Linked DNA regions of Diaphorobacter ruginosibacter. The protein of the gene in region 1 interacts with the protein of each later gene in a pairwise test. Links are inferred from orthologs where the notes say so. Each region holds a gene or a part of one and is shown on either strand. Other genes may lie near its edges. The genes, in order: H9K76_RS10570 and cyoB.

Region 1 (15,698 bases):
AGCCTGGCATTCGCGCTGTTTGCCTTCATCGTCTACTACAACCTCATGACCGTGGGTCAGAGTTGGGTCACCGCCAACCGCATCGGACTGGTCCAGTTCATGGCCGTGTTGCACGGCGGCACACTGCTCCTGGCCCTGCTGCTGCTCGCCGCACGGCACAACCAATGGTCCGTGCGCTCGCTTTTCCGGCGCCAGACAGCCGAGCGGAGGCCCGCATGAAAACCATTCGTCGATTCATCTACCGCGAGGTCGTGGCGGGCGTGGGCTTTGTCACGCTGGCCTTTCTTGCGCTGTTCTTCTTTTTCGATCTGGTGGATGAACTGCGCTGGATCAACAAGACCTACGAGGTGCAGCATGCCCTGCTCTACGTGGCGCTCAGCATTCCGCAGCACCTGTATGAGCTCCTGCCCATCACGGTGCTGATCGGCACCATCTTCGTGATGGCAAGGCTGGCGCAGACATCCGAATTCACGATCATGCGCACCAGCGGCCTGGGCCCTTGGCGGGCGCTCAGCACGCTGCTGATCCTGGGCGGCGCGTTCGTGGTGCTGACATTCGTGATCGGCGACTACATCTCGCCTGTCAGCGAAAAGGCCGCGCAATTGGTGAAGGCACGCCGGCTGGGACAGATCTCGACCGGCGTGACCGGCGCCTGGCTCAAGGAGCGCCAGGGGGACCATAGCTTCGCCGTGAACGTGCGCGCGATCGCCACCACGGGCGAAATGCGCAACGTGCGCATCTTCGAGTTCGATTCCAAGGGCTTTGCGGCATCGACCACGCAGGCCGAGACCGGCACGTTCAACACGGAGACCGATGCCTGGGATCTGCAGAACGTCAAGCGTAGCGTCTTTGAACGCAATGCCGATGACGAGATGCGGGTCGAGCGCACCGAGGAGCCCGAGTTCAGTTGGAAGACGCGCATCACCTCAAGCATGGTTGCGGCCGCGGTGCTCAAGCCGGATAAGATGTCCACGCTGGAGCTGTTCCAGTACATCCGCCACCTCGAGGCCAACGGACAGACCACGCAGCGCTATGCGATCGAGTTCTGGCGCAAGGTGTTCTATCCGCTCAGTTGCCTCGTGATGGTGGTGCTGTCGCTGCCGTTCGCCTATCTTCACTTCCGCTCCGGAGGCATCGCGGGCTACGTGTTCGGCGGCGTCATGGCCGGTATCAGCTTCTTCCTGCTCAACAACGTGTTCGGTTTCGCCGGCAACCTGCAGAACTGGTCGCCCATGCTGACTGCGGCCGCGCCGGGGTTGATCTACACCATGCTGTCACTGGCGGCCTTCGGCTGGCTGGTGCTCCGGCGTTAGCGAAGCGGCAGGAACCCATGTCAACCCCCGCTGCGACTTCAGGTGTCGTGCTGTTCGCACACGGCTCGCGCGACCCCCAGTGGCGCCAGCCGATCGAGGCCGTCGCACGCATGCTTTCGGCAAGCCGCACTGACATTGCCGTGGCATGCGCCTATCTTGAACTTTGCGATCCCGCCCTGCCCGATGTCGTCGATCAGTGGGCCGCCGCCGGCGTGCAGAGGATCTCCATCGTGCCGATGTTCCTCGGTGCGGGACGGCATGCGCGCGAGGACCTGCCGCGCATGGTCGCTCAACTGCGCGCGCAGCATCCGCTATTGGATCTGCGCCTGTCGTCACCGATCGGCGAGGACGCGCGCATGACGGCGTTGATGTCGCAGATCGCAGCGGACTCCGTCACGGACTGACGCCACGAGCAGCGCCGTGCTGCACGTATTCAGTACACGTCGCGGCGGTATCGCCCCGACTGCACCAGCTCGTGCAGCGCCTCCTCGCCCAGTACCTGCCTGAGCGCCTTGTGCACCCCCTGGCCCATGCCCTGGAGGCTGCCGCAGACGAAGATGGCCGCGCCACGTGCGATCCATGCGCGAATCGCGTCCGCCTGTTCCAGCACCACGTCCTGTACGTACAGGCGCGGGTTGTCGCCGTCACGCGACCAGGCCCGGTCCAGGCGCGCAAGCTGTCCCGACTGTAGCCAGTCCTGGAGTTGTTGATCCAGCAGCGCATCGTGCACCGGGCTGCGCTCGCCGAAGATCAGCCATTGGTCGCCCTGCTGCCGCGCGATCCGTGCGCGCACGTGGCCCAGCAGGCCCGCCAGCCCGGAGCCATTGCCGATCAGGATCAGCGGGCGTCCGGCACTGTCTCCCAAGCGGAAGCTGCTGTGCCGACGAACTGACACCTCCAGCGAGTCGCCTTCGCGGATACCGCCGCACAGCCAGCCCGATGCCATGCCAGGCGTGCCGTCCTCACGCACGCTCAGGCGCACCAGCATCTGCAGGACGTTGTCCTGCGGGATCGAGGCGATCGAGTAGTCCCGAGGATGTGCCGGGTCGGCCGGAATTCGCAGCGATGCAAGATCACCCGACTCCCAGTGCGGCAGCTCGCGGCCGGGCTCGGCCACCCAATCCAGCTGGTACAGCGGTCCGCCCTGGCTCCCCGGGTTGAGCAGCGTGCGCCGCTCGAGCCGCACCAACGTGGTGGCCGGCGGCAGCAGCCATTCCTCTTCGTCGGGAGCGGGAGGCTGCGAGTCCGTCCCGCCCAGCCACTCCAGCTTGCGCTCGTTCATGCGCGCCTGCCACGCGCGCAATGTGTCCCGGTCCATGTTGTCCACGCGGGTCAACTCGCTGCTGGCGCCCTGCGCCTCAAGCCAGCGGTGCACCTGTTCCCCGAATGCGCAGAACTCGCGGTATTCCCGATCGCCCAGCGCGAGCACCTGGCTCTGGTGATTCGGCAGCGACAGGGATTTGGGGAGCAGCGCCTGCACAAAGGGGAGCGCATGGTCGGGCGCGTCGCCCTCGCCTGTGGTGGACAGTACCCACAGGCTGCGCTCGTGCGAGCGCAGCATATCCGCGCCGACCGCGTCCACCGGCATCAGCGTGGCACGCATGCCGCTCGCACGCAGCATGCCTGCCGCCTCCCGTGCGATGCCTTCCGCCTGGCCCGTCTGGCTGGCATAGCAGACAAGCACCGCAGGCCACTGTGAATGACCCGCCGCCTCCTCGTTGCCATGTGAGAGATCAAGCCTCTTGCGCCGGGATACCCACGCCACGCGCGCGCAGAGCGCCGCATAACCCACCACCAGAGTCGCCGCGCCCGCAATACGCTGCGGCGACAGAATCCACTCCAGGCTCATGATGCGAAGCGGGCCTTCCATGCGGGCGTGACGATGGCCTGCGGCAGTGGATTGCCTATCGCCACCCAGCCCTCATCCGCGTGTTCGCGAAAAACGGCAGCTATGTCATTGGCGACGGCAAACTCCATTCCCTCGCGCAACCCCAGCACAGTCAGCACCGTCGCCAATGCGTCGGCATGCATGCATTCGGCATGGTGCACGGTGACGCTCGCCAGCGCATGCTCCACCGGCCGCCCTGTCCGCGGATCGATCGTGTGCGAATACCGTTTCCCGTCGACAAGGAAGTGGTGCCAGAGGTCACCCGAGGTCGCGAGGGCGCCGTCTCGCATGCCCACGACCATGGCCTCCGGGGCGCTGTCCGCTGTGCCGACACGAATCTGCCAATCCTTGCCGTCCGGCTTTTCACCCCAACCACGGAGCTCCCCGCCGATCTCGAACAACCCGCCCGTCCAGCCTTGCAGCGCGAGCGCTTCCGCGACCCGGTCCACGGCAAAGCCCTTGGCAATGCCGCACAGGTCGAGCCGAAGTCCTCCGGGTTGAACCAGATGCCGCTGCCCAGGAGCCCAAGGCATCCGGGCAAAGCCCGCTCCGGCGAGCTGCTCGTCGATCACTGCGGATTCAGGCGGGATGCCCGCATGCGGTGCCATGGGATCGGGTCGCGGGCCGAAACCCCATAGCGACACCAGAGCGCCCATCGTCGGGTCGATGGCCCCGCCCGAGCGCCCGGCCCAATGCATGGCCGCGTCCAGCACCTGCGCAAACTCGCCGGGCAACGCCATCTCGCCTCCGGGCGGCAACCCATTGAAGCGGGATATCAGGGAGTCGCGTTCCCAATTGCTCATCTGCGCGATCACCAGGTCCAGCACGGACTGCACGGATGCCCTGGCACCGTCGAGGGATGCAAATTCCGGATTGGCAAGGCGCAGCGACCAGTTCGTTCCCATGGTCTCGCCCGAAAGCTGGTGAACACGCGCATCGTGTCGGTGCTGCAGGCCGGCAGGTGCCTGCCACCTGCGCGCGGAAAAGTCTGCAGGCGCACCGGCTTCCTCACCCGGGGGCGTGGCCGCCTTCAGTGCCGACATCTGCCAGACGCTTGCAGCGTATCGCACCCTGGGTGTTGCGGGGGAGCCCGCTACCGGCCCTGTCCCCGACTCCATTGCCGACCCGATGGCCGACCCGACTGCCGAATCCATCACTCTCAGGGCAGCACTTCCAGCGTGGCGACATAGCCCAGGCGACGCTCCTTGGCCTGAGGCACCGTGGTCTTGTCGTCCTGCGCATCCGCACTCAGCCAGAACAGGCCGGCGCGCGGGAACTTGACCTTGACCATGCCGTTGGAGTCGGCCCGAAGCTTGATGGCGCTCACACCGTCACGGTAGCGGATGCCATCGGCCACCAGTTCGACTTCCAGATTGGCGGCCGGCTTGCCGTCGAGCAGGAATCCGAACGTGGCCTCCTCGCTGCTCACCAGGTCGTTCGGATGCGTGACCGGCTTCATTTCCAGTCCCTTGCCGGTGTTGGCGATGGCGCTCGGCTTGCCAACCGACACGAAGGTCTCCATGCGGCGCACGTTCTCGGTGATGCGCACATCCTTGGCATCCGCGGGAATCTGCTTGAGGATGTCCTCGGCCGTGCCGCGCACACGCTTGGGCTGGCCATTGGCGTCCTTGTACCCGCCCATCACGCCGTTCGCCAGCATGGTCACGCGGTAGGTCCCTGGCTGCTCCGGCTTGAAGTCGAACACGCTGCGCAGCTCACCCTTGTGGGCGTTCTTCATCTCGACCGTCGCGCCATCGGGTCCGGTGACCTTGACGTTCTCGAGGCCCAGGGGACGATGATTGAAAAAAAACACGTCGTTGGAGACGGCCGCATCGACAGTCACCCAGTCGGACTTCGAGAGCACCGTGCTCGAGGGTTTGAACCACATGTCATGGGCCTGCGCGGACAGTGCGGCCAGCGCCAGGGTCGCGGCCACGATGGCGTGCTTCTTGAGCATCATTGGAGGAATCCTTTCAGACGAGTTGAGATCTTGTTGGGTTCGGGAGCGCAGCGCGCATTGCTGCCATCAGGGCTTGAGGTCGAGCTTGACCTGGCCAAGTTCCGTGCTGCCCTTGGCGGACAGGCTGGTAGCTTGCTTCACGGGCCATTCGAATGGAATCGACACGAGTTCGCGCCCGCCCACCTCGCGCGCGGCCTCCACCATCAGCTTGTACTGCCCCGGCGCCAGCTTGGGCATGGGATTCTTGCCTTCGGCGAACGACAGCGCATGCGCTCCCGCCGGCTTGGTGGGTTGCGTCACGCCATCGACCGGGAACGTGAGTTCGCGGCCGGTGCGACGCCACCACTGGCGCATGTCCTTGAGCCACTTTGTGCCCTCGGCATCGCGCTTCTTCACGTCGTACCAGACCGACAGATTGGCAGCCACGCCACCGTCTGCGTTCTCGAGCCACACAGCCACATAGGGCTTGTGGTACTCGGCCACCTGAAGCTGCGGAATGCCGACATTCACATCCAGGCCCGCTGCAACAGCCGGCAGGCCGACCACAGCGCTCAGCGCCACGGAAAATTTCAGAACCTTTTTCGCCATTTCGTTTCCGTTTCCTTCACTCAATTCGATGCGGCCGGGCATCTGCCCCCGGCCTGTGAAATCTCAATGGATCAGCAGCAGCGCCAGCAGCGCCGGAATCACCAGCCCAAGGCCGACCATCGGCCAGGTGAGCGGCCGGCGCTCCGAATGCATCTTCAGGATCAGCAGGCCCGTGATGCAGAACACCAGGCAGCCGATGGCAAAGATGTCGATGAACAGGCTCCATGCACCGCCTGTGTTGCGGCCCTTGTGCAGATCGTTGAAATAGGAAATCCAGCCACGGTCGGTGGTTTCGTATTCGATGGCGCCTTCCTTCAGATCGATGCGCAACCACGCATCGCCACCCGGACGCGGCATGGGGATGTAGGCTTCGTCATCGCTCCACTCGACTGTTCTCGCACCCGCATCGACCTTCATCTGTGTCTGGATGAAACCCCGTACTTCGCTGGGCAGCGCCACAGCGATCGAGGTACCGGCATCAGCCTTCTTCACGCCTTGGTGTACGGCCTGGAGATGCTGGAGCAACTCCGCAGGCAGTTGGCCATCCCGGGTTTCGACGCGCGGCTTCGCTTCAATCTGGCCCGCATGGTTGAGCGTGAAGCCGGTGACGGCAAACAACAGCATGCCGATCAGGCAGATTGCGGAACTGATCCAGTGCCATTCATGTAGTTTTTTGAGCCAGTACGCCCGCTGCGAAGCACCTGAGATAGCCGCCTTCATTGAAAACCTTGGTAGAAAAGCGCCGTATCGAGAGGGCGCCTGGCCACTGCAACGGCAGCCCGCATTCTAGGGGGAATACATTCTGAATAAGTATCACTTTTATTTACTTTACCTAATTGTAACAATCAACGGTAAGCATCAAGCGATCACATCGAATTAAGAATTCTTTATTTTTCAATAGATTACATCGAAAATTTCAAGTATCACATCATATTTTGGGATCCAGCATTCACCCGTACGTAACGCAAACGTAACGAGATCATGTCGATCCTGGTCGGAGGGCTATTGCGCTTCTCGCAACGACACGCCTATCTTTGCTGCGTTACACATATCCATTTTAAGAAGAATGCAGCATAATAAAAACAGTCTTTAGCTGTATTCAGTTATGAACCTGCACCAATTCCGCTTCGTACAGGAAGCCGCACGCCGCAATCTCAACCTCACCGAAGCCGCCAAGGCACTGCACACCTCGCAGCCTGGCGTGTCCAAGGCCATCATCGAACTGGAGGATGAGTTGGGCGTGGACATCTTCGCTCGCCATGGCAAGCGCCTCAAGCGTGTGACCGAGCCCGGCCAACATGTGCTCAAGAGCATCGAGCTGATCATGCGCGAGGTCACCAACCTCAAGCGTATCGGCGAGCAATACAGCGCGCAGGACAGCGGCACGCTCTCCATCGCCACCACCCACACCCAGGCGCGCTATGTGCTGCCGCTGCCGGTGGCCAAGCTGCGCGAGTCCTATCCCAAGGTGAACATCAGCCTGCACCAGGCCACACCACACGAGGTGGCGCGGATGGTGATCGACGAGGTGGCCGAAATCGGCATGGCCACGGAGTCGCTGGCAGACTACCCCGATCTCGTCACCCTGCCCTGCTATGAATGGCAGCACGTGCTGGTCATGCCCTCCAATCATCCGCTGGCGCAGCGCGAACGCATCGGGCTCGAAGACATCGCGCACGAGCCCCTGGTCACCTACCACCCCTCGTTCACGGGCCGCGGCAAGATCGACGCCGCCTTTGCCACACGCAAGCTGCAACCGCGCATCGTGCTCGAGGCGATTGATTCCGACGTGATCAAGACTTACGTGCGCCTCGGCATGGGCATCGGCATCGTGGCCGAAATGGCGATGCGCGACGACCCCGTCGGCGATCTGGTGGTTCGCCCCATGGGACACCTGTTCGGCCAGAACGTCGCACGCGTGGCTTTCAAGCGCGGCGCCTATCTGCGCAACTTCATCTACAAGTTTGCCGAGTTGCTGAGCGACCGCCTGAGCCGTGACCTGGTGATGCGTGCAATGATCGGCAATGTGAACGACTACGATCTCTGACCTGATTGACCCCGATTCCGCCTGCACCCTCCCAGGCAATGCCAAGACTTCCGCACTGCAAATGAACACCGCCAGCGCCCCTCGCACTCCCTCGTTCCCCAGCCGCCTCCCCAATGTCGGCACCACCATCTTCACCGTCATGTCGGCTCTCGCGCTCGAGCACAAGGCAGTCAACCTCGGCCAGGGATTTCCTGACTTCGCCTGCGATGCCCGGCTGGTCGATGCGGTGAACGGTGCCATGCGTGCAGGCCACAACCAGTACCCGCCGATGGCGGGTGTGCAGGTGCTGCGCGAGGCCATGTCGCAGAAGTATGAAGCGCTGCATGCGCGCAGGTACGACGCGAACACCGAGATCACGGTCACCGCGGGGGCGACCCAGGCCATCCTCACTGCCGTCCTCGCCTGCGTGCAACCGGGCGACGAGGCCATCGTGCTTGAACCCTGCTATGACAGCTATGTGCCCAACATCGAGACGGCTGGCGCGAAGGTCGTGCGCGTTCCACTCACTCCCGGTACCTTCCGCCCCGATTTCGATCTCATCGCGGCCGCCATCAGGCCGCGCACGCGTCTCATGATCATCAACTCGCCGCACAATCCGAGCGGCACGATCTGGACCGACGCGGAAATGCGACAGCTGGAAGCACTGTTGGCCCCTACCGACATCGTGCTGATCAGCGACGAGGTGTACGAGCACATGGTGTTCGATGGCCAGCAGCACCAGAGCGCCGCGCGTTATCCCGGCCTCGCGGCCCGCGCCTTCATCGTTTCGAGCTTTGGCAAGACCTACCATGTCACGGGCTGGAAGATCGGCACGGTGGCGGCACCTGCCTCCCTCACGGCAGAGTTCCGCAAGGTGCACCAGTTCAACGTCTTCACGGTAAACACTCCCATGCAATATGGCATCGCCGAGTACATGAAGGACCCGGCTCCCTATCTGCAGCTTTCCGCGTTCTACCAAGCCAAGCGCGACCTGTTCCGCGAGGGGCTGAAGGACTCACGCCTGAAGCTCCTGCCCAGCCAGGGCAGCTACTTCCAATGCGTCGACATCTCGGACGTCAGCGACCTGAGCGAAGCCGATTTCTGCCAGTGGCTCACCCGCGAAATCGGCGTGGCCGCCATCCCGCTGTCCGCGTTCTACGTGGACAAGTTCGACCAGCGCGTGGTGCGCTTTTGCTTCGCAAAGAAGGATGACACCCTGCGCGAGGCCCTGCAGCGGCTACGCAAGCTGTGACCCTTGGCAGGTCGCTGCTCTCAATGAAAAAAACCGCGCTCTGCGCGGTTTTTTTTTCAGCCCGAAAGACCTGTGCGCTCAGAATAGATTGGAGTTCATGCAGAACTCCATCAGCAACTGATCCGTGGAGATATCCAGCTTGCGCATCACCGAACGCTTTTGCGTGCTCACCGTCTTGATGCTGCGATTCAGGTCGGAAGCGATCTGCTTGAGCGGCAGGCCCCGCGAGAAATGACGCAATACCTCCAGCTCCCGGGGCGATATGGAGTGCAGGTTCCTGGAGAACATGCGCAAGTCCTCCCGATTGATCCCGGGCGGATAGTAGACCGTGCCATCGACGACACAGTTCAGCGCGGCCAGCATCTCGGCCAACTCCTGGTTCTTCAGCACAACGGCGGCCGCCCCGTAGTCGTAAAGGGAGAAGACCAACGACGGATTGACCGACTCGGAGAACACCACAAACCTCTTCTCCGAAAAATTTCGAATCAGATACTTGATGTACCGAACGCCGTCCCCATAAAGCGAGTCATCGGGCATGGTGAAATCCGTCACGACAATATCCACCGGAGTGTCTGCCCGCAGAAAACGTATCAGCTCGGTCGGGCTTTTCATGCTTGCAACAAGAGTGAATCGAGGGTCCCGATGCACGAGGTCAGTCAATGCATACAGCACAGTGGGATGATCGTCGGCAATCGCCACTCGTATCTTATTCATATTGTCCTCCCAACCCCGAAAACTCGTTTCGGCTCAGCAATTCGCCCTGGATGGCCATGCAAGCTTTAATGGGAAAAATAAAATATTTTGCGTCCTTGATCCACCGGTAATGCGAAATATTAACGATATTCTTTTTTTTGTCAGCCTTCTCTATACTAGTTTTCAAAACCATACTCCCCTCTCTTGTTTTCATGCCTACAGACCTTTATTCTTGATCGCAAATTATCGCCCTACCGTCGCATGAAACTCTTGGACTGAATTATTCACAATATTCCCCATCCAAAATTCCAATTGAATCAATTCGAAACGCCGAATCAAGCCATGGAAAAGCAGTTTCACTGCACGCGAGTATTTTGAGCGCCATCGGGACCCGAGGCCACAAGAGATTGAAGAAAAACTGAATTATCACCGTCGTCTAATTTCAAAAAATCTATCTTCCTGTGCATCCATTTTTTAACAAAGCAGTATTCACAAAGCAGAACAATCTCTGTCAATGATGAAAAATTGCTATCAAATTCCACAATCTTGCCAATGCCTCACGCCCCTGGTTTTATAAATTATCAAAATTCAAATCCGCAAGCAATCAGGCAAAAACAATCATGAAGATAGTTATCAAATAATCCATTTAAATAAGAATTATCTCAGGCGGCCACGCAGCCACAAGAGAATTAGACAAATAATTGAAATATTCAATATTAGGAAGACACCAACTCCAGCAGCTCCAAGAGCGGTGAGAGGGTCAAACACCAGCCGCGCGTTGGCATAAAAAAAGGGACCATCAAGGTCCCATTCTTTTCAGAGGTGCGGTGTGCCGCTCAATCAGCCTGCTATTCAAATAAGAACGATATCGTATTGTTCCTGCCCCATGTCGGACTCGGCGTGAAGCGATATGGGCTTGCCTATGAAGTCGGACAATCCAGCCAGATGCTGGCTTTCCTCATCAAGGAACAGTTCCACGACCTTGGGGGAGGCAATGACCTTGAACTCGCGCGGATTGAACTGCCGTGCCTCCCGCAACACCTCGCGCAGAATCTCGTAGCAGACCGTGCGCGAGGTTTTCACCTGCCCCACGCCCATGCATGTCGGACAAGGTTCGCAAAGCATGTGTGCCAGCGATTCGCGCGTGCGCTTGCGTGTCATCTCCACGAGCCCCAATTGCGAGAATCCGCCCACCATGGTCTTGACGCGGTCGCGCGCCAGTTGCTTGCGGAACTCGCTGAGCACTGCGCTCTGATGGTCTTCGCGCACCATGTCAATGAAGTCCACAATCACGATACCGCCCAGGTTGCGCAGCCGAAGCTGGCGTGCGATCGCCCCGGCGGCCTCGAGATTGGTCTTGAAGATGGTGTCGTCGAAGTTGCGGGCCCCGACGTAGCCTCCGGTGTTGACATCGATGGTGGTGAGCGCCTCGGTCTGATCGACGATCAGGTAGCCCCCTGACTTCAGGTCCACGCGCTTGCCGAGTGCCCGCGCGACATCTTCGTCAATCGAGTACAGGTCGAAGATCGGCCGCTCCATCTTGTAGAGCTGCAACTTGGCTGCGGCCGCCGGCATGAACTCCTTGCCGAAGGTCTGCATCACCGCAAACTGCTCCTTCGAGTCGATGCGGATCGACTGCGTGTGTTCGCTCACCAGATCACGCAGCACACGCTGCAGCAGGTTCAGATCCTGGTAGAGCAGCGACTTGGGAGGCTGCCGCAACGCAGCCTCGCGGATGCCCGCCCAGGTCTTGCGCAGGTAGGCGATGTCCTCGCTCAATTCCTCATCGCTTGCATCTTCGCCATTCGTGCGCAGGATGAAGCCCCCGCCCCCGCCCGTGGACTTGTCGCCCACCAGCGTCTGCAGGCGTGTGCGCAGTGCCTCACGTTCATTGAGCGGAATCTTCTGGGAGACGCCGACGTGATCGTCCTGCGGCAGGAACACGAGCAGGCGCCCAGCGATGCTGATCTGGGTGGAAAGACGCGCCCCCTTGGTGCCAATGGGATCCTTGATCACCTGCACCATCAGCGCCTGACCCTCGAATACCTGCTTTTCGATCGGCACCAGCGGCTCGGCCTTGTTTCGCATCGCCATGGGCGGCTCTCCGCCCTCGTTGCGTTGCCAGACGTCGGCCACATGCAGGAACGCCGCGCGTTCCAGCCCGATGTCGATGAACGCTGACTGCATGCCCGGCAGGACGCGCGAGACCTTGCCTAGGTAGATGTTGCCGACGAGTCCGCGCTCCAGCGTTCGTTCGACGTGCAGTTCCTGAACCGCACCGTGCTCCACCACCGCCACGCGGGTTTCCTGTGGGGACCAGTTGATGAGAATATCTTGTTGCATTGGGCTTCGCAGAATGAAGCCTGCATGATGCCTGATTCCCGCTGCCGTGGTGGCGTTCGGCCTTTCGTTGCAGGCTGCAGAAATCAGACCGGCAACACCCCTGCCGCTCGCAACAGCTGCGCGGTCTCGTAGAGAGGTAGGCCCATGATGCCGGTGTAGCTTCCATTCAGGTTGGAGACATACTGCGCCACCGGTCCCTGGATTCCATAGGCGCCGGCCTTGCCCATGGGCTCGCCGCTGGCGACATAGGCGTCGATCTGTGCCTCGGTCATGGCCGCGAACCGCACCCGCGACTCGGAGAGCGCTGCAACGCGCTTGTTGCCCACCTGCAATGCCACTGCTGTCAGCACACGGTGCTCATGGCCCGACAGCTCGGACAACATGCGCTTCGCGTCCCGGGCATCGACAGGCTTTCCATAGATCGCGCGTCCCAATGCCACCGTGGTGTCCGAACAGAGAATCGGGGCCTCGGCAAGCCCTCGCCGCGCCAGGCGCGCAACGGCGGCATCCAGCTTCAGCCCCGTCACCCGCTCCACGTAGTCCACCGGCAACTCGCCCGGAAGCACCTCCTCGATGGCCTCGGCGTCCTCCTGCTGGTCGTCACCCTCATTGGGCAGGAGCAGCGAATGCCGCACCCCCAACTGCTCCAACAACTGGCGGCGGCGAGGACTTTGCGAGGCAAGGTAGATGAAGTCGGGCATGGGCTGTGGCCTGGATATGGGCGGATGACAATGAGCGGACGCGTGTCGCTATGAGGGCGCTCATTCTCGATGATACGGATGGCCGGCGTTGACCGACCAGGCACGGTACAACTGCTCGATGAGCAGCACGCGCACCATGGCGTGGGGCAGCGTCAGATCGGAAAGCCGGATCCTTTCATGGGCCGCCTGCCTGAAGGCCGGATCCAGCCCGTCCGGCCCGCCGATCACCAGCGCCACGTCGTCACCGCTCAGCTGCCAATCCTTCAGGCGCTGCGCCAGAGCCTTGGTGGTGAGGTTGGTCCCGCGTTCGTCCAGCACAACGATACGCGTGCCGCGCGGGATGGCAGCCTCGATGCGCTCGCGCTCGGCCGCGTACAGGGTCTCCAGCGACTTGGAGCCCCGCGGCTCTGTCTTGACGGCCTTGAGCTCCACCTTGATTTCATGTGGGAAGCGCTTGGCGTAGTCGTCATAGGCCGTCTGCGCCCAATCGGGCACACGCTGGCCCACGGCGACAATCAGAATCTTCATGGTCTTTCAGCCTTCCAAAAACAAAGGAGGCCTGCCGCTTGCACGGCAGAACCTCCTCAGGTCACGCAGCCGCGAAATCAGGCCTTGCGCGCGGGTGCCTTGCGTGCAGGAGCCTTCTTGGCAGCGGCAGGCTTGGCTGCGGGAGAAGCCTTCTTGTTGGCGCTTGGCTTGTTCACCACGATGGTCTTCAGGGGCGCTGCCTTTGCTGCCGCTTTCTTGGCGACCGGCTTGCGGGCAGCGGGCTTGGCCGCGGATGCCGAGGAAGCGGTCTTCTTTGGAGCCGCAGCCTTCTTGGCAACTGCTGGCTTGGCCGCTGCCGACTTGCCCGTCGACTTGGCAGCAGGCTTTGGCGCTGCAGTGGTCTTGCGTGCCGGGGCCTTCTTTGCTGCGGGCTTCTTCTTGCCCTCGTCGGATGCATCTTCCGATGCCGTCACGCGGCGCGGCTTGGCCGCACCGATCTTCATGCGCACGGGAGTTTCGCCCCAGATCTCTTCCAGGCGGTAGTACTGGCGGATGGCCGGCTGCATGATGTGTGCCACGGCCTGGCCGCAGTCGACGATGATCCACTCGCCGTTGTCCTCGCCCTCGACGCGAGGCTTGGAGAAACCGGCTTCCTTGACGGCGTCGCGCACGCTGGCCGCCAGCGCCTTGGTCTGCCGGTTGGAGTTGCCGGTGGCGACAATCACGCGCTCGAACAGCGGCGAGAGTTGCTCGGTGTTGAAGACCTGAATATCGACGGCCTTGACGTCCTCCAGGCCATCAACAATGGCGCGCTGGAGCTTGGTAACGTCTTTCTTGGCGGCAGATTCCGATTTGGTGGAAGTGGTCATCAGGTTGGTTCAATCGAATGGAATGAGGAGATCAATATAGCGCGCCCGCGCGGCAAAGGGCAACAGGACTGCAACCCGGGCGTGATCGATGATCTCTGGATATGAGGTATTGGAGATTGCGTGCGATGTGATTCAGCACTGCAAAGAGTTGAAAATTATAGACAAACGGCGTTTTGGGCGTTTTGGGCGTTTTGGGCGTTTTTCGTGCTTCGTAGCGTGTTGACGCTCTCAGAGCCATTCCCGCCGCTGCAGGAAGTACTCTGTCAGCTGGGCCTCGGGAGAGCCCGGCTCGGCCTGCCGCTGATACGACCAGCTCACGAGAGGTGGCATGGACAGGAGAATCGACTCCGTACGCCCGCCGGATTGCAGGCCAAAGTGCGTCCCGCGATCCCATACGAGGTTGAATTCGACATAGCGCCCCCGGCGATAGAGCTGGAAGTCACGCTCGCGCTCGCCGTAAGGCATGTCCACGCGGCGTTCCACGATGGGCAGGTAGGCCTCGAGGAACGCATCGCCCACGCTTTGCAGCATGGCAAAACTCCGCTCCAGGCCGAGCTCCGAGAAGTCGTCGAAGAAGATGCCGCCCACGCCACGCTGCTCGCCGCGATGCTTGTTGCAGAAGTACTCGTCGCACCACTGCTTGAAGCGCGGATAGAGATCTTCACCGAAGGGCTGCAGCGCGTCGCGGCACACGGTGTGAAAGTGCACAGCGTCGTCATCGAAGCCATAGTACGGCGTGAGATCCATGCCGCCGCCAAACCAGCAGACCGGCTCGCCGTCGGGCCTGGCCGCCGCAATCATGCGGACGTTCATGTGCACCGTCGGCATATAGGGGTTGCGCGGATGAAACACCAGGGACACACCCATGGCCTCGAACGGCGCACCGGCCAGTTCGGGTCGGTGCTGCGTGGCGGAAGGTGGCAGTTGCGGCCCCTTCACATGCGAGAAACCGCAGCCGGCGCGCTCGAACACGCGACCGTTTTCCATGATCCGGGTGATGCCGTCGCCCTGCAGGCGCTCCTCGCTGCCCTTATGCCAGGCGTCGGAGAGAAAACGGGCTCCACCCTGATCCGTCGGCCCCTCGATGGCCTCGAGTGCCGCCGTGATGCGGGCCTGCAGGCCAAGGAGGTACTCGCGCACCCGGTGCACAGGGGCATCCGGACTCGGTGCTGAAGATGGCTGCATCAGGCGGGGTGCTTCACGGCGCGATGACCGATATCCCGGCGGTACTGCGCGCCGTCGAAATAAATGCCTCGGGCCACGTCATAGGCTCGCTGCTGGGCTTGCTTCACGTTGTCAGCCAATGCCGTAACGCACAGCACACGTCCGCCGCTGGTACGCAGCACGCCATCGACCAGCTCGGTTCCGGCGTGGAACACCATGGCGTCTTCCACTTCCTGCGGCAGGCCGGTGATCGCATCGCCCTTGCGAGGAGACTCGGGATAGCCGTGCGCAGCCATCACCACGCCCAGCGCAGTACGGCGGTCCCATTGCAGTTCGACCTGGTCGAGCTTGCCATCGACGGCCGCAGCCAGCAAGTCCACCAGATCGCTCTTCAGGCGCATCATGATGGGCT
Region 2 (15,699 bases), 710 kb from region 1 along the record:
TGCGCCCATCAGGTGCACGTCGACGACAAGGCGGAAGTCCGCCATGTCCATCTTGGCGAATGACTTGTCGCGCAGGATGCCGGCATTGTTGACCAGGATGTCCACGCGGCCCCAGGTATCGATAGCCTGCTGCACCATGGCCTGCACGGCCTCGAAATCGGTCACGGACGCCCCGTTCGCAATCGCCTCGCCACCTGCGGCGCGGATTTCGGCCACCACGGCCTCGGCCGCCGTCACCGAACCGCCGCTGCCATCGACAGCCCCGCCCAGATCATTGACCACCACCTTCGCGCCACGCGCCGCCAGCGCCAGCGCGTGCTGCCGGCCAAGACCACCGCCCGCGCCCGTCACGATTGCCACCTTGCCATCGAAGCGAATTGCCATTCCTGTGTTCTCCTGATTGGTTTGAATGCTCATGGCGCTCACTACGGAACGCATCTCATGGGCTGGCGTCGATGTTAGTACGCGGTCGCCATGCGACAGGCCCCGGGCCCGGTTGCCGAGTCACCTTGGGAACATCGGCCGGCCGAAGCTGCGGCCTTCAGGACCCAGATCCCTAGGGTTATCCCTTGTTTTATTGAACAACCATGTGGATAACTGTGGACAAACGCACCAATTGATATGTAAGTCATTGATTTACAACGATTCACATTCCATCGCACATTTTTTAGGCATGGGCACTTCGGACACACGCACGTCATAAAGCGGCCTAGCACGGATTGGCTGCATGCCCTTCAAATAGTCGAAAAATGTTTCGAGGAGTGCGCCATTTTTCGTTTATCTCATTGATTGCAAAGAACTTTCCTAGATCCTTGCTACTCAGGGCGGCTCCGGCAGGTTATCCCTCTCTGCACTGGACAACTGTGTGGATAACTGTGAACAATGGCTGTAAGAGAATGCTAAGTGATTGATTTATAAAAGGCCCCATCAGATTGCCAAAAATTGATGCAACACCGCTATTCGGGCTGGAAACCCTCCTGATCGAGACCTTTTGTAAGTGTCAGCTATTCCCAGCGCTATAACATGTGCGGTTGCCCATGGGCTATGCAAGCGCATGGCCCGACTTCTTCGCCCTCCCGCACGACACGCCATCCATGAGTGATTCCCCCATCGCCCCACCCTTCTTCATTGCCAAAGTGGGGGACGACGGTACTCAGGTCGATGCCTGGCCCGACCAGCCGCTGCTGGTTTCGCTGGAGCAAGGTGGAGTGGACTGGCCCAGTTCCTGCCGCAACGGCACCTGCCGCACCTGCATCGGGTTCCTGCGCAAGGGCAGCGTGCGCTATGACATTGAATGGCCGGGCCTCGCCCCCGAGGAAAAGGTGGAGGGCTGGGTGCTCCCCTGCTGCGCCTATCCGCTGGAAGACCTGGAACTCGAGACCTCGGCCATCTGAGCCTCCTGGCGGGCAAGGCCACCGCCCCGCCACTGCAGGGTCTCCATGGCAAGCCATCACATCACGCCCGGCAGCCTGTATTCCTTCATCTGGATACAAGGTGTGCCGCACTGCACTAAAATTGCGGGCATCGGGACTTTCGCGTCCCTCAACCGAGTGGCCTGCCGGCTGCATCGCATGTTCTTTAGTGGCCACCCTCAACGGGCCTTTCCGCCGCAACTGGTGTCTTTGCGCCAGATCTGCACCCAGGCGGAATGCGCATGGCCAGCCGCTGGGGACACGCGCTGTCCAGCAGGTCGCAGGGCAACCATCGAAAGCACTGCATGAATTCCCCCCTCACGCCCGCACCGGTTTCCTCCGTTGAAGAAATCGTGGCAGAAATGCGCGCCGGCCGCATCGTCATTCTCGTCGACGAAGAAGATCGCGAGAACGAAGGCGATCTGGTGCTGGCCGCCGATCACGTCACGCCCGAGACCATCAACTTCATGGCGAAGTACGGCCGCGGCCTGATCTGCCTGACGCTCACCCGGGAACGCTGCGAACGCCTGAACCTGCCGCCCATGGTGCCGCGCAACGGCACCAAGATGGGCACAGCCTTCACCGCGTCCATCGAGGCCGCCGAAGGGGTGACCACGGGCATCTCGGCCGCCGACCGCGCACGCACCGTGCAGGCCGCCGTCGCGCCGCACGCCAAGGCGTCCGACCTGGTGCAACCGGGCCACATCTTCCCTCTGCAGGCCGTCGATGGTGGCGTGCTGATGCGCGCAGGCCATACCGAGGCCGGCTGCGATCTGGCCGCGATGGCAGGCTGCTCGCCCGCCGCCGTGATCTGCGAGGTGATGAAGGACGACGGCACCATGGCCCGCCTGCCCGACCTGCAGATCTTCGCGGCGGAGCATGGCATCAAGATCGGTACGATCGCCGACCTCATCCAGTACCGCAGCCGCCACGAGTCGCTCGTGGAAAAGGTCAGCTCGCGCGAGTTCGAGACCGCGTTCGGCACCTTCACCGCGCATGCCTTCCACGAAGCCACCAGCAATGCGGTGCACCTGGCGCTGGTCAAGGGCTCATGGGACGAGGATGATTCCGTGCCCGTCCGCGTGCACGAGCCGCTGTCGGTGCTCGATGCCCTCGAAATCAACCGCTCCATGCATTCATGGGGCCTGCAGCCCAGCCTCGAATACATTGCGAAGCAGGGCCGCGGCGTGGCCGTGCTGCTGAACTGCGGCGAAAGCGGCGAGCAACTGCTGGAGCAATTCGACGGCAAGGCACGCGCAGCCCACGCACCCGAGCGCGGCCGCATGGACCTGCGCACCTATGGCGTCGGCGCGCAGATCCTGCGCGAATGCGGCGTCAAGAAGATGCAGCTGCTCGGCCAGCCGCGCCGCATGCCCAGCATGACGGGCTACGACCTCGAAATCACCGGATACATTCCCAAGGACTGAACACCATGCAAGGCGCAGAAAAAGGCACCCACAACACCCTGGACGGCGATGGACTGACCATCGGCATCGTGCAGGCCCGCTTCAACGAAGGCATCACCAACGCATTGTTCGATGCCTGCCGCAACGAACTCATCGCGCTCGGCGTGAACGAGGACAACATCGACCACGTGACGGTTCCCGGCGCGCTCGAAGTGCCGCTCGCGCTGCAGGCCATGGCCCATCGCGGCGAGTACGATGCACTGATCGCCCTCGGCTGCATCATCCGCGGCGAGACCTACCACTTCGAGCTGGTGGCCAACGAATCGGGAGCCGGCGTGACACGCGTGGGCCTCGACTACGACCTGCCGATCGCCAATGCCATCCTGACCACGGAAAACCTCGAGCAGGCGATCGCGCGCCAGACCGAGAAGGGTGCGGACGCCGCACGCGTTGCCGTTGAAATGGCACAACTGATGTCCGATCTTGCCGTCGATGACGGCGACATGGACCTCCTCATGCACGGAGAGCAGGACCCACAATGAGCGAACTGACCGCACCCCGCCCTCCCCGCCAGCCGCGCAAGGGCATGACCAGCACCGGCGCACGCAAGGCCGCATCCAAGTCGGGCCGCAGCCGCGCGCGCGAGTTCGCACTGCAGGCGCTGTACCAGCACATCGTGAGCGGCAACGACGCCACGGCCATCGACCATTTCACGCGCGACCTGGCCGGCTTTCACAAGGCCGACGCCGCGCACTACGACGCACTGCTGCACGGCTGCATCAGCACGGCGCAGGACCTGGATGCGCTGATCGAGCCCAAGCTCGACCGCAAGCTCACGGACATCTCGCCGATCGAACATGCGGTGATGTGGATCGGCGTCTATGAATTCCTGCATTGCATGGACGTGCCCTGGCGCGTCGTGCTCAACGAGTGCATCGAGCTCGCCAAGGAGTTCGGCGGCACCGACGGCCACAAGTATGTGAACGGCGTGCTCAACGGCCTCGCGCCGCAGCTGCGCGCGCTGGAAGTGGCAGCGGACAAGAAGAGGGGACCGGAGTCCGATCTCGATTCCGAGCCGGCGCCCGCGCAGGATTGACCGCCCCGGTCGCTCGATTCCTCTCCCCTTCGGGACAGGACAGGGGTGACGGAGAATGCACCGGGCCCGCGACAGTGCCGGTGCCGACTGCAGAACTCCCGTCTCCCCCGCCCTCTCCCGCAGTCCTGAGAGGGTGACGTCCGGCTTGCCGCTCCGGCACCTTGAAACGAACCACAGCCCATTGAAGCCGAGAAGGCTTCATACCAGGAAGCCACCAGCTACTTCAATGAAATTCTCTTCTCGCGCCGAACGCATCGAACCCTTTTACGTGATGGAAGTGGCCAAGGCCGCGCAGGCCCTCGGCCGCGAAGTCGCCGGCACGGACCATCCGATGATCTTCCTGAACATCGGCGAGCCCGATTTCACCGCACCGCCACTGGTGCAGGAAGCCGCGGACCGCGCCGTGCGATCCGGCATCACGCAGTACACCAACGCACTGGGCCTCGAAGCGCTGCGCGAGAAGATCAGCCAGTGGTACCTGGACCGATTCGGCGTGAACGTTGCGCCGAATCGCATCGTCGTCACCGCCGGTGCCTCCGCCGCACTGCAGCTCGCCTGCCTCGCGCTCATCGAGCATGGCGACGAGATCCTGATGCCCGACCCGAGCTATCCCTGCAACCGCCACTTCGTGAGCGCGGCCGAGGGTACGGCCGTGCTGATTCCCACCACCGCTGAAGAGCGCTATCAGCTGAGCGCCGACAAGGTCGAGGCGGCCTGGGGTGCCAAGACACGCGGCGTGCTGCTCGCGTCGCCCTCCAACCCCACCGGCACGTCGATTGCACCCGATGAGCTGCGCAAGATCCACAAGGTGGTCAAGCAGCGCGGCGGCATCACCATCATCGACGAGATCTACCTCGGCCTGTCCTACGACGAGACCTTCGGCCAGTCGGCGCTGGCGATCGATGACGACATCATCAGCATCAACAGCTTCAGCAAATACTTCAACATGACGGGCTGGCGCCTGGGATGGATGGTCGTTCCCGAGGCCATGGTGCCCGTCGTCGAGCGCCTGGCACAGAACCTGTTCATCTGTGCGAGCACGATCTCCCAGCATGCGGCACTCGCCTGCTTCGAGGAGGACAGCATCGCCGAATACGAGCGCCGCCGCGCGCAGTTCAAGGCGCGCCGCGACTACTTCATCCCGGCCCTCGACGCGCTGGGCCTGTCGGTGCCCGTGATGCCCGATGGTGCGTTCTACGCATGGGCCGACTGCACGCAGGCTGCACAGAAACTGGGCGTGAGCGGCAGCTGGGACTTCGCGTTCGAGCTGATGAAGCGTGCGCACCTGGCCATCACGCCGGGGCGGGACTTCGGCACGGCCGACACCGGCCGCTTCGTCCGTTTCTCGACCGCCAATTCGATGACGCAACTGCAGGAGTCGATCCGGCGACTGCAGCAACTGATCGGCTGAGTCGGGCGAGGCCCGGTCCACCGAATTCATAAACAAGGTCAACACATGGCATTCGAATGGCCCGTCAGGATTTATTGGGAGGACACTGATGCAGGCGGCATCGTGTTCTACGCCAACTACTTGAAGTTCTTCGAACGCGCCCGCACCGAGTGGTTGCGCTCCAAGGGATTCCAGCAGCACACCATGCGGGAACAAACGGGCGGAATGTTTGTCGTAACCGGTGCCGACCTGCGGTACCACCGCCCGGCCCGGCTCGATGATGAACTGATTGTTACTGCCGCTGTCAGCGAAATGGGCAGAGCATCGTTAACAATAGGACAGAAGGCGCTTCTCAAGCCAGCGCAGATGAATCAGGCAACCCCTCCCTCCCTGCTGTGTGAAGCCACCATCCGCATCGGCTGGGTGGATGCAGCCACCATGCGTCCTTCGCGAATTCCTGGCAATCTTTTGGAACAACTCTCATCATGAATCAAGACATGTCCATCGCGAGCCTGGTGCTCAATGCCAGCTGGGTGGTTCAACTCGTCATGCTGCTGCTGCTCGGCGTATCCGTCGCCAGCTGGGCCGCCATCTTCCGCAAGATCACCGCGCTCAAGCGCGTGAAGTCGCTCAACGATGAATTCGAGCGCGATTTCTGGTCCGGCAACTCGCTCAATGATCTCTACGCCAGCGCCGCCCAGAACGCCAAGCAGGCCGGCCCGATGGAACGCATCTTCGCCAGCGGCATGCGCGAATACCAGAAGCTGCGCGAGCGCCGCATCAGCGATCCGGGCACGCTGCTCGACGGCGCCCGCCGCGCCATGCGCGCGAGCTTCCAGCGCGAGATGGACGTGGTCGAGTCGAGTCTTTCGTTCCTGGGCTCGGTGGCCTCGGTGAGCCCGTACGTCGGCCTGTTCGGCACCGTGTGGGGCATCATGCACGCATTCACGGGCTTCGCCGGCATGGAGCAGATCACGCTCGCCACCGTGGCGCCCGGCATTGCCGAGGCACTGGTGGCGACCGCCATCGGCCTGTTCGCGGCCATTCCGGCGGTGATCGCCTACAACCGATTCGCACGCGACATCGACCGCATCGCCACCCACCAGGAGACCTTCATCGAGGAGTTCTCCAACATTCTCCAGCGCAACCTGGGCGGCCAGACCGGCTCCGCCTCGAACCACTGAAACCCGAGGAGTCCGCACATGCCCGCAATGGCCTCCCGCAGCGGATCCCGGCGCCGCTCAATGAACGAGATCAACATGGTTCCGTTCATCGACGTGATGCTGGTGCTGCTCATCATCTTCATGGTGACCGCGCCGATGATGACGCCAAGCGCCGTCAATGTTCCATCCGTCGGGAAGGGCGACAAGACCCCCAAGACGTTTGGTCAGGTGATCATCGAAAAAGACGGATCCATCCAGCTCAAAACTGATGGCAACGAACGCACTGTCTCGCTCCAGACGCTCGGCACTGCCGCCCGCAACTGGCAGAAGGATCAGCCTGAAGACACGCCCGTGATGATCGCCGCCGACAAGACCGTCCCCTATGAGTCGGTCGTCAAGGCCATGGATGCGCTCAACCGTGCCGGTGTGCAGCGTGTCGGCCTCATCGTGAAATCCACAGGCGGCTGACCTCAAGAAGGCCGGAATCCTCCAAGAGCTGAATGCAAGCAACCAACGATCGCGACCAGTTTGCCCCGCCCCGTCCACCCGGACGTCGGCGTGCGATTTCGCTCGCCGTACTCGCGCACGCCGCTTTGGTCGGTGCGCTGTTCTGGGGACTGAACTGGAAGAAGAGTTCCGACGCCCCCGCTGTCGAGGCTGAACTCTGGTCTGCCCTGCCGCAGCAGGCGGCCCCTCGCGCGGCAGCACCGCCCCCTCCACCCCCCACGCCTGAACCCAGGCCGACGCCCGCCCCGCCGCCCGAGCCCGTGAAGGCCCCTCCGCCCCCACCGCCGCCGCCCGCCCCCGCACCGAAGCCGACGGTGCAGGACACGCGCGCCGCCGATATCGCTCTGGAAAAAGAAAAAAAGCGCAAGGAAGCCGAGAAGGCCCTGCAGAAACAGCAGGAAGAGAAAGAGCGCAAGGAGAAGGAACGCAAGGAAAAGGCCGAGGAAGAGCGCAAGGAAAAGCTGGAGCAGCAGAAGAAGGACAAGGCCGAAAAGGAAAAGGCGGAGAAAGCCGAGCGCGAGAAGGAGCGCAAGGAACAGCTCGAGAAGGAAAAGAAGGAAAAGGCGGAGCAGGAAAAGAAGGACAAGGCCGCCAAGGCCGAGGCCGACCGCAAGAAGGCCGCCGAGGACAAGCGCAAGGCCGATGCCGCCAAGGCCTCGGAAGCCGCTGCAGCCAAGGCGGCCGAGGCACAACGCCAGGAGAACCTGCGCCGCATGACCGGCATGGCGGGAGCGACCGGCGGCGCCACCGCAACAGGCACGGCAACGCACAGCTCCGGCCCGTCGGGTGGCTACGCGGGCAAGGTCGCTGCCAAGGTCAAGCCCAACATCACCTTCTCGGAGAACATCCCGGGCAACCCGCGCGCCGAGGTCGAGGTTCGCACGTCTCCCGATGGCACCATCGTGGGCACGCGCATCACCAAGTCGAGCGGCAATGCTGCCTGGGACCAGGCCGTGCTGCGCGCACTCGAGAAGACCGACACTCTGCCCAAGGACGTCGATGGTCGGGTGCCGCCGTCGTTGACGATCGGTTTCAGGCCTAACGACTGATGGGCTGGCTGATCGCGGTGTGAAGCCGAACCCTATCGGGACGGGATTGCGGGGGCTCTTATCTTGTTGAGTTCCTGTTTTCTTGTTTCAGGGCGGAGGCCGGGAGTGCCCCCGGCGGGGCAGTCCCGGCCTCCGCCCTAAAAACCAGAAAGCAGAAACCCGATAAGCCCCGAACTCCAAGAAGAAAGAAAAAGCCGGGACCAGCCCGGCTTCCGTAAATGAGAAGGAACCGCCCAAGGCAGCCCCCTTCACCCTTCAATTGTCACGCTGCTCCAGCACCCGATTGATACGCAACGCCAGCAACGTGCACACCACAGCGGACAGCAGGTAGAGCGAGACCGCCCCCAGCCCCCACTTGGCCGAGAGACCCAGGGCAACCAGCGGTGCGAAGGCAGCGCCGATCAACCATGCCAGATCGGTGGACAGCGCAGCACCCGTATAGCGGAAGTCACTGGTGAAGTTGTTGGTCACCGTACCCGAGGATTGGCCATAGGACAGGCCCAGCAGGATGAAGCCGATCAGGATGAACGCGTTGTTGCCCACTGCGCCGCCCTTGAGCATCCACGGTGCAATCAGCGCATACAGGCCGATCATCACCGCCATGGTGCCCAGCAGGTTGCGGCGGCCCATCTTGTCGGCAATCACGCCCGAGATCACGATCGCGCCAGCGGCAAGGATCGCGCCCATGATCTGCACCTCCAGCACGTCCACCACGGATTGCTGGGAGTACATCGAGATCCACGACAGCGGGAACACGGTCACCAGATGGAACAGCGCCAGGCTGGACAGGGCGGCGAAGGCGCCCAGCAGCACGTTGCGGCCCTGGCCGCTCATCACCTCGGTCACGCTGACGGGCTCCAGCTCGCTGGCCTGCAGTGCATCGGCATAGGACTGCCCCACCACCAGTCGCAGGCGGGCAAACAGGGCCACGACGTTGATCGCAAAGGCGACGAAGAAAGGATAGCGCCAGCCCCAATCCAGGAACTCGCTCACCGGCAGGCTGCTGTACAGATAGGCGAACAGCGCGGCGGCGATGATGAAGCCCAGCGGCGCGCCGAGCTGGCCGATCATCGCGTACCAGCCGCGCTTGTCCCGGGGCACACCCATCGCGAGCAGCGAAGGCAGTCCGTCCCATGATCCGCCCAGCGCCAGCCCCTGGCCGATGCGCAGTGCGATCAGCACGACGATTGCGGAGGAGCCCACCGAGTGGTAGGTCGGCAGGAAGGCCATGCCCACCGTGCACACGCCCAGCGTGAACATGGCAAGCGTGAGCTTGGTGCCGCGCCCCCAGCGCCGCTGCACCGCCATGCCGATGGCCGTGCCCACAGGCCGCGCCACGAAGGCCAGCGCGAAGATGGCGAAGGCCATCAGCGTGCCGTCCAGGCGCGACATGAAGGGGAACAGGGTGAACGGAAAGACCAGTACGCAGGCGATACCGAATACGAAAAAATCGAAATACTCGGACGACCGGCCAATGATCACGCCGACGGCGATTTCATTAGGGGTGACGTCCTCATCCGTGTGGGCACGCGAAAGAGAGTTGGCGTCTTCATTGCGAGGCACGGGAAATGCTACGGAACCGCTGCTCATCTAAATGCTCCTTCTCCAAAGGCCTGACTTTCGGTGAAGGTCCACGGGGGTCGGCGCTCGTGCCCGCCGACTTTTCGTGAACCTGTTCGACGTTCTACACCTGGGTTTTGGTCGCCACAAGTACGCAAACACCGACATTTTTGAAGGGAAAACCCTAGATGTTTGTCAGCCTTTGTCTATTTTGAGGTGACAAAACGCATGTAAGTCCTTGTCCCACTTGATGTTGGACAAAATGCCCCATCGATATATTTGGTAACCGGTTTACAGTCACGGATGTCCAGTAATCCGCGTTAACACTCAGGGGACTAACCCTGATGGCGCGCTTTTGTCCATTCCAAGCATGTCTAAAACCAAGGAAACCCGCATCCCGGCATGGCTGGGTGCGGCAGCTTTGACAGCCCTTCTCACGGGCTGCAGCAAGGCTGTCGTGCTCAATCCTGCTGGCGATATCGCAGCGCAACAGGGGCAACTGGTGATCACAGCAACCCTGCTGATGCTCATCATCATCGTCCCTGTGATCTTTCTGACTCTGTTGTTCGCCTGGAAATACCGCCAGTCCAACACGGAAGCCCGCTATGAACCCGAATGGCACCATTCGACCAGCCTCGAACTGGTGATCTGGACCGTTCCGCTGCTCATCATCATCGCGCTGGGTGCGCTGACCTGGATCAGCACCCATAAGCTCGATCCGTATCGTCCGCTGGATCGCATCTCCGAGACCAAGGCACTCGACCCGAACGTCAAGCCGCTCGAGATCCAGGTGGTTTCCCTGGACTGGAAGTGGCTGTTCTTCTATCCCGAGCAAGGCATTGCGACGGTGAACGAAGTGGCTGCGCCGGTGGATCGCCCGATCCTCTTCAAGCTGACCTCCTCCAACACCATGAACGCGTTCTACGTTCCCGATCTGGCCGGCATGATCTACACGATGCCCGGCATGCAGACCGAGCTGAACGCCGTGATCAACAAGGAAGGCGAATTCAAGGGCATGTCCTCGCACTACAGCGGCGCGGGCTTTGCCGGCATGACATTCAAGTTCAAGGGCCTCTCCGACGAGGACTTCGGCAAGTGGATCGCGAAGGCGAAGACCGAAGGCAAGCCGCTGGACTCCGCGACCTACCTGAACCTGGCCAAGCCCAGCGAACGCAACCCCGTCGAGCGCTTCTCGGCCGTGGATGAGGGCCTGTACAACAAGGTGCTCAATCGCTGCGTCGAAGAAGGCAAGATGTGCATGCACCACATGATGGCCATCGACGCCGCAGGTGGCGAAGCCTACCTCAAGGCTGCCGGCCTGAACCTGCCACAGGACGTGTGCACGGTTCAGAACGCCGACAGCGTCGTTGCACTGCTGGATTCGCAGCGCACCCAAGCTGCTGCTGCCGTGCAGTAACGAAGAGAAGTTAGAGAGAAGACTCAACATGGTGTCTGAACAATCAACCACCCCCGCGCACTGGCTGCTCGGTCGCATCACATGGGACCAGATTCCCATGACGCACGAGCCCATCGTGCTCTACACCTTCATCGCCGTGGTGCTCGGCGGCCTCGTCGTGCTGGCCGGCCTCACCAAATTCCGCCTCTGGGGTCCGCTCTGGAAGGACTGGATCTGCTCCATCGACCACAAGAAGATCGGCATCATGTACATGATCCTCGGTCTGGTCATGCTCCTGCGCGGTTTCGCCGATGCGGTGATGATGCGCCTGCAGCAGTCCATGGCCTTCGGCGAGAACATGGGCTACCTCCCTCCGCACCACTACGACCAGATCTTCACTGCCCACGGCGTGATCATGATCTTCTTCGTGGCGATGCCTTTCGTGACGGGCCTGATGAACTATCTGGTGCCGCTGCAGATCGGTGCGCGCGACGTGTCGTTCCCGTTCCTCAACAACTTCAGCTTCTGGATGACCACCGGCGGCGCGGTGCTGGTGATGATCTCGCTGTTCCTTGGCGAGTTCTCCACCTCCGGCTGGCTGGCGCTGTCCAACCTGGGGCACCAGAACCCCGGGACGGGTCTTGACTACTACATCTGGGGCCTGCAGGTCGCCGGTGTCGGTACGACGCTATCCGGTATCAACCTGATCGTCACCATCATCAAGATGCGCGCACCCGGCATGAACCTGATGAAGATGCCCGTCTTCACCTGGACCGCCCTGTGCACCAACGCGCTGATCGTCGCCTCGTTCCCGGTTCTGACCGCAGCCCTCGTCCTGATGTCCCTGGACCGCTATGTCGGTACGCACTTCTTCTCGAACGACTTCGGCGGCAACCCGATGCTGTACGTGAACCTGATCTGGATCTGGGGCCACCCCGAGGTCTACATCCTGATCCTGCCCTGCTTCGGCGTGTTCTCGGAAATCGTGGCCACGTTCTCGCGCAAGCGCCTGTTCGGCTACACCTCGATGGTGTACGCGACGGTCTGTATCACGATCCTGTCCTACCTCGTGTGGCTGCACCACTTCTTCACGATGGGCTCCGGCGCCTCGGTGAATACGTTCTTCGGCATCACGACGATGATCATCTCGATCCCGACGGGCGCGAAGATCTTCAACTGGCTGTTCACCATGTACCGCGGCCGCATCCGCTTCACGGTGCCCATGCTGTGGACCATCGGCTTCATGGTCACGTTCGCCATCGGCGGCATGACCGGCGTGCTGCTGGCCGTTCCGCCTGCCGACTTCGTGCTGCACAACTCGCTGTTCCTGATCGCCCACTTCCACAACGTGATCATCGGCGGCGTGGTGTTCGCCGTGTTCGCCGGCATCAACTACTGGTACCCCAAGGCGTTCGGCTACCGTCTCAACGAGTTCTGGGGCAAGGCATCGTTCTGGTTCTGGCTGGTCGGCTTCTGGGTTGCGTTCACGCCGCTGTACATCCTCGGCCTGATGGGCGTGACGCGTCGTGCCAACCACTTCGAGGATCCTTCCCTGCAGATCTGGTTCATCATCGCCGCCTGCGGCGCCGCACTGATTGCCGCCGGTATCGGCTGCTTCTTCATCCAGCTGTTCGTGAGCTTCCTGCAACGCGACAAGCTGCGTGACGTGACGGGCGACCCATGGGATGGCCGCACGCTGGAATGGGCCACTTCGTCGCCCCCTCCCCAGTACAACTTCGCGTTCACGCCCGTGGTGTATGAAATCGACGCCTGGACCGACATGAAGAAGCATGGCTACAAGCGTCCGCTCTCGGGCTTCCAGTCGATCCACATGCCGTCCAACACGGCTGCGGGTATCGTGATCGCCGCGCTGTCCACAATCTTCGGCTTCGCGATGATCTGGCACATGTGGCCGCTGGCGATAGCCTCGTTCGCCGCGACCGTGCTGGCCTCGATCATCCATACGTTCAACTACAAGCGTGACTACTACATCCCCGCATCCGAAGTGATCGCGACGGAAGAACTTCGCACGCAACAGCTTGCCCGTGCAAGCCATGCATAAGGCGGAGACCAACGCAATGTCATCCACATCGATCCATCACCACAGCAGCGCCGCTGCGAACGCCGCCCGCGAGTACCACCTCGCGGAGGAACCCCACCCAGAGAACGGCACCGCGCTGGGCTTCTGGCTCTACCTGATGAGCGACTGCCTGATCTTCGCAGCGCTGTTCGCCACCTGGGGCGTACTCGGCACCAGCTATGCCGCGGGCCCCACGGGCAAGGAACTGTTCGATCTGCCGCTGGTCGCCATCAACACGGCCTTCCTGCTGCTGTCGTCCATCACCTTCGGCTTCGCCATGCTGCAAAAGCAGCAGAACAAGCTGGGCGGCACGCTGTTCTGGCTGGCCATCACCGGCCTGTTCGGCCTGGCGTTCCTGGGCGTGGAACTGTATGAGTTCTCCCACTTCATCCACGAAGGCGCGGGCCCCACACGCAGCGCGTTCACCTCGGCGTTCTTCACGCTGGTGGGCACCCACGGCCTGCACGTGACCTTCGGCCTGATCTGGCTCGTGGTGCTGATGATCCAGCTCTCCAAGCACGGCATCAACCCCGCCAACAACCGCCGCCTGATGTGCCTGTCCATGTTCTGGCACTTTCTGGACGTGGTCTGGATTGGCGTCTTCACGTTCGTTTATCTGATGGGAGCACTTTGATGAGCGCAGCTGCACACAACCACGCTGGTCATCATCATGACGACCACAGCCACGACCACCACGATGACGGCCCGCACAGCACGTTCTCGGGCTACATGACGGGCTTCATCCTGTCGATCATCCTCACGGCGATCCCGTTCTGGCTGGTCATGGCCGACGTCATCACCAACAAGAAGACGGCCGTGCTCGTGCTGGGCGCCTTCGCGGTGGTGCAGATCGTCGTCCACATGATCTGCTTCCTGCACATGAACGGCAAGATCGAGGGCGGCTGGACGCTCCTGTCCACCATCTTCACGATCATCTTCGTGGCCATCGGCATTGCCGGTACGCTCTGGGTGATGTTCCACATGAACACCAACATGATGCCGCAGCACGTCTCGCCGGAAGCACCGCCGGCGCAGAGTGCCCCGGCCACTCATACACCTTGACGAACCACGTCACCCCGCAGGGCGCCGGCAGGCGCCCTGCCCTCTCCAAGGCGATTCTCACGGTGGTGGGCATCGCCTTGTTTTTTGGCTTCGTCACGCTCGGCACATGGCAGGTGCAACGCCGGGCATGGAAGCTCGATCTGATGGAGCGCGTGGAAACGCGTCTGCATCAACCACCGATTTCCGTCTCACAGTTTGCAGGTACGGGTCCGTCCGGCGACATCGCGGAGCAGCATGCCTACCAGCCCGTGTTCGCACAGGGCCGCTGGCTGGCGGACAAGACCGTGTTCACACAGGCCCTCACCGAACTCGGTGCGGGCTTCTGGACCATCACGCCGCTGGCCCTGAATGATGGCCGCATCGTGCTGGTCAACCGCGGCTTCGTGCCGGAAGGCCAGCGCGCGGCCGTCGTGCAGCCTGCGGGCGGCGCGGACAACCTGCCCGGCGAGGTACGCGTCGAAGGGCTGCTGCGTGCGAGCGAGCCCGATGGCGGCTTCCTGCGCAGAAACGATGCCGCAAGCGGCAAATGGTACTCGCGCGACGTGGTGGCCATCGGCCATGCCATGGGCCTTGCCGACGTGCAGCCCTGGTTCATCGACCTGGGTATTCCGGCCAACGCGCACGTGAATGCGGATACGCCCCTGCCCGCTTCGGCGATGCAGGGGCCATGGCCGCGCCCGGGCATGACCGTGGTGAAGTTCCACAACAGCCACGCCGTCTACATCTTCACGTGGTACAGCCTCGCGCTCATGGTGCTGCTGGCCGCCTGGCTGGTGGTGCGCCACGAGCGCAGGAAGGCTGCAGGCAGCCTCGGCGCGACACACGACGACTGATTTGGCGACAATCCAGTCCCATGAACAGCGCCATTGACACCACCGGCATTCCCGCGCGCGCGATGCGCTCGCCGCGCACGCATGCGGGCCTGAAGAACCTGCACCAGCTCATCCAGCTGCGCTGGATCGCCGTGGTCGGTCAGATCTTCACGATCGAGGTCGCGCACTACTCGCTGAACCTGCGCCTGCCCGTGCAGGAGATGCTGATGGTCGTGGGCTGCCTCGCCGTCTTCAACGTGGTGAGCATGCTGCGCTGGCGCACGGGCCGCGGCGTACGCAACGTGGAGCTGTTCCTGGCGCTGCTCGTGGACGTGGCGGTGCTCACCGTGCAGCTCTACCTGAGCGGGGGCACGACCAACCCGTTCGTGTTCCTGTACCTGCTGCAGATCGCACTCGGGGCCATGCTGCTGCGTGGCGGCTACATCTGGACCATTGTCCTGGTCACGACCGCGTGCTTCTTCATCCTCTCCACCCATCATGTGAACCTGCCGCTCGCGCATGACCTGATCCGCGGGCTGGCCAGTCCCTACGTCCTCGGCCTGCTGGTGTGCTTTGTGCTCAACGCGATACTCATCGTGGTATTCATCACGCGCATCGCTCGCAACCTGCGCCAGCGTGACGCGCGCCTGGCTGCGGCGCGCCAGCGGGCGAGCGAGGAAGAACATGTGGTGCGCATGGGCCTGCTGGCCTCGGGTGCCGCGCACGAGCTCGGGACTCCCCTGTCCACGATGGCCGTGATTCTGGG

What was found.
Region 2: the proteins of H9K76_RS10570 (region 1) and cyoB interact in binary tests that used the Escherichia coli proteins (3 or more experiments, as listed by UniProt). The link is inferred for Diaphorobacter ruginosibacter from one-to-one orthologs.

The regions. Positions count from the first base shown.
Region 1 is NZ_CP060714.1:2,333,681-2,349,378, reverse strand. Bases 6,965-9,942 are described here. They hold H9K76_RS10570 (pyridoxal phosphate-dependent aminotransferase), read left to right. Parts: upstream 6,965-7,857; coding sequence 7,858-9,027; downstream 9,028-9,942. Other genes in these bases: H9K76_RS10565 (response regulator), read right to left, coding at 9,106-9,741; H9K76_RS10575 (CysB family HTH-type transcriptional regulator), read left to right, coding at 6,965-7,796. Also shown: LPS export ABC transporter permease LptF, read left to right, coding at 1-219; LPS export ABC transporter permease LptG, read left to right, coding at 216-1,313; H9K76_RS10605 (sirohydrochlorin chelatase), read left to right, coding at 1,331-1,717; H9K76_RS10600 (sulfite reductase subunit alpha), read right to left, coding at 1,747-3,183; H9K76_RS10595 (FAD:protein FMN transferase), read right to left, coding at 3,159-4,244; H9K76_RS10590 (DUF4198 domain-containing protein), read right to left, coding at 4,361-5,161; H9K76_RS10585 (DUF2271 domain-containing protein), read right to left, coding at 5,228-5,749; H9K76_RS10580 (PepSY-associated TM helix domain-containing protein), read right to left, coding at 5,813-6,469; more of H9K76_RS10575, read left to right, coding at 6,855-6,964; rng (ribonuclease G), read right to left, coding at 10,573-12,063; H9K76_RS10555 (Maf family protein), read right to left, coding at 12,147-12,764; 23S rRNA (pseudouridine(1915)-N(3))-methyltransferase RlmH, read right to left, coding at 12,825-13,292; rsfS (ribosome silencing factor), read right to left, coding at 13,370-14,122; hemF (oxygen-dependent coproporphyrinogen oxidase), read right to left, coding at 14,351-15,307; purD (phosphoribosylamine--glycine ligase), read right to left, coding at 15,307-15,698. UniProt on the Escherichia coli protein: Shows aminotransferase activity with methionine and histidine as substrates, and to a lesser extent also with phenylalanine.
Region 2 is NZ_CP060714.1:1,626,527-1,642,225, reverse strand. What follows is about bases 10,591-13,569. They hold cyoB (cytochrome o ubiquinol oxidase subunit I), read left to right. Parts: upstream 10,591-11,097; coding sequence 11,098-13,041; downstream 13,042-13,569. Other genes in these bases: cyoC (cytochrome o ubiquinol oxidase subunit III), read left to right, coding at 13,058-13,569; cyoA (ubiquinol oxidase subunit II), read left to right, coding at 10,591-11,000. Outside these bases: H9K76_RS07475 (SDR family oxidoreductase), read right to left, coding at 1-384; H9K76_RS07470 (2Fe-2S iron-sulfur cluster-binding protein), read left to right, coding at 1,095-1,394; ribBA (bifunctional 3,4-dihydroxy-2-butanone-4-phosphate synthase/GTP cyclohydrolase II), read left to right, coding at 1,718-2,839; ribH (6,7-dimethyl-8-ribityllumazine synthase), read left to right, coding at 2,845-3,360; transcription antitermination factor NusB, read left to right, coding at 3,357-3,914; H9K76_RS07450 (pyridoxal phosphate-dependent aminotransferase), read left to right, coding at 4,141-5,325; ybgC (tol-pal system-associated acyl-CoA thioesterase), read left to right, coding at 5,371-5,793; protein TolQ, read left to right, coding at 5,787-6,488; H9K76_RS07435 (ExbD/TolR family protein), read left to right, coding at 6,507-6,935; cell envelope integrity protein TolA, read left to right, coding at 6,968-8,023; H9K76_RS07425 (MFS transporter), read right to left, coding at 8,279-9,613; more of cyoA, read left to right, coding at 9,954-10,590; more of cyoC, read left to right, coding at 13,570-13,693; cyoD (cytochrome o ubiquinol oxidase subunit IV), read left to right, coding at 13,693-14,121; H9K76_RS07400 (SURF1 family protein), read left to right, coding at 14,118-14,954; H9K76_RS07395 (ATP-binding protein), read left to right, coding at 14,975-15,699. UniProt on the Escherichia coli protein: Cytochrome bo(3) ubiquinol oxidase is the terminal enzyme in the aerobic respiratory chain of E.coli that predominates when cells are grown at high aeration.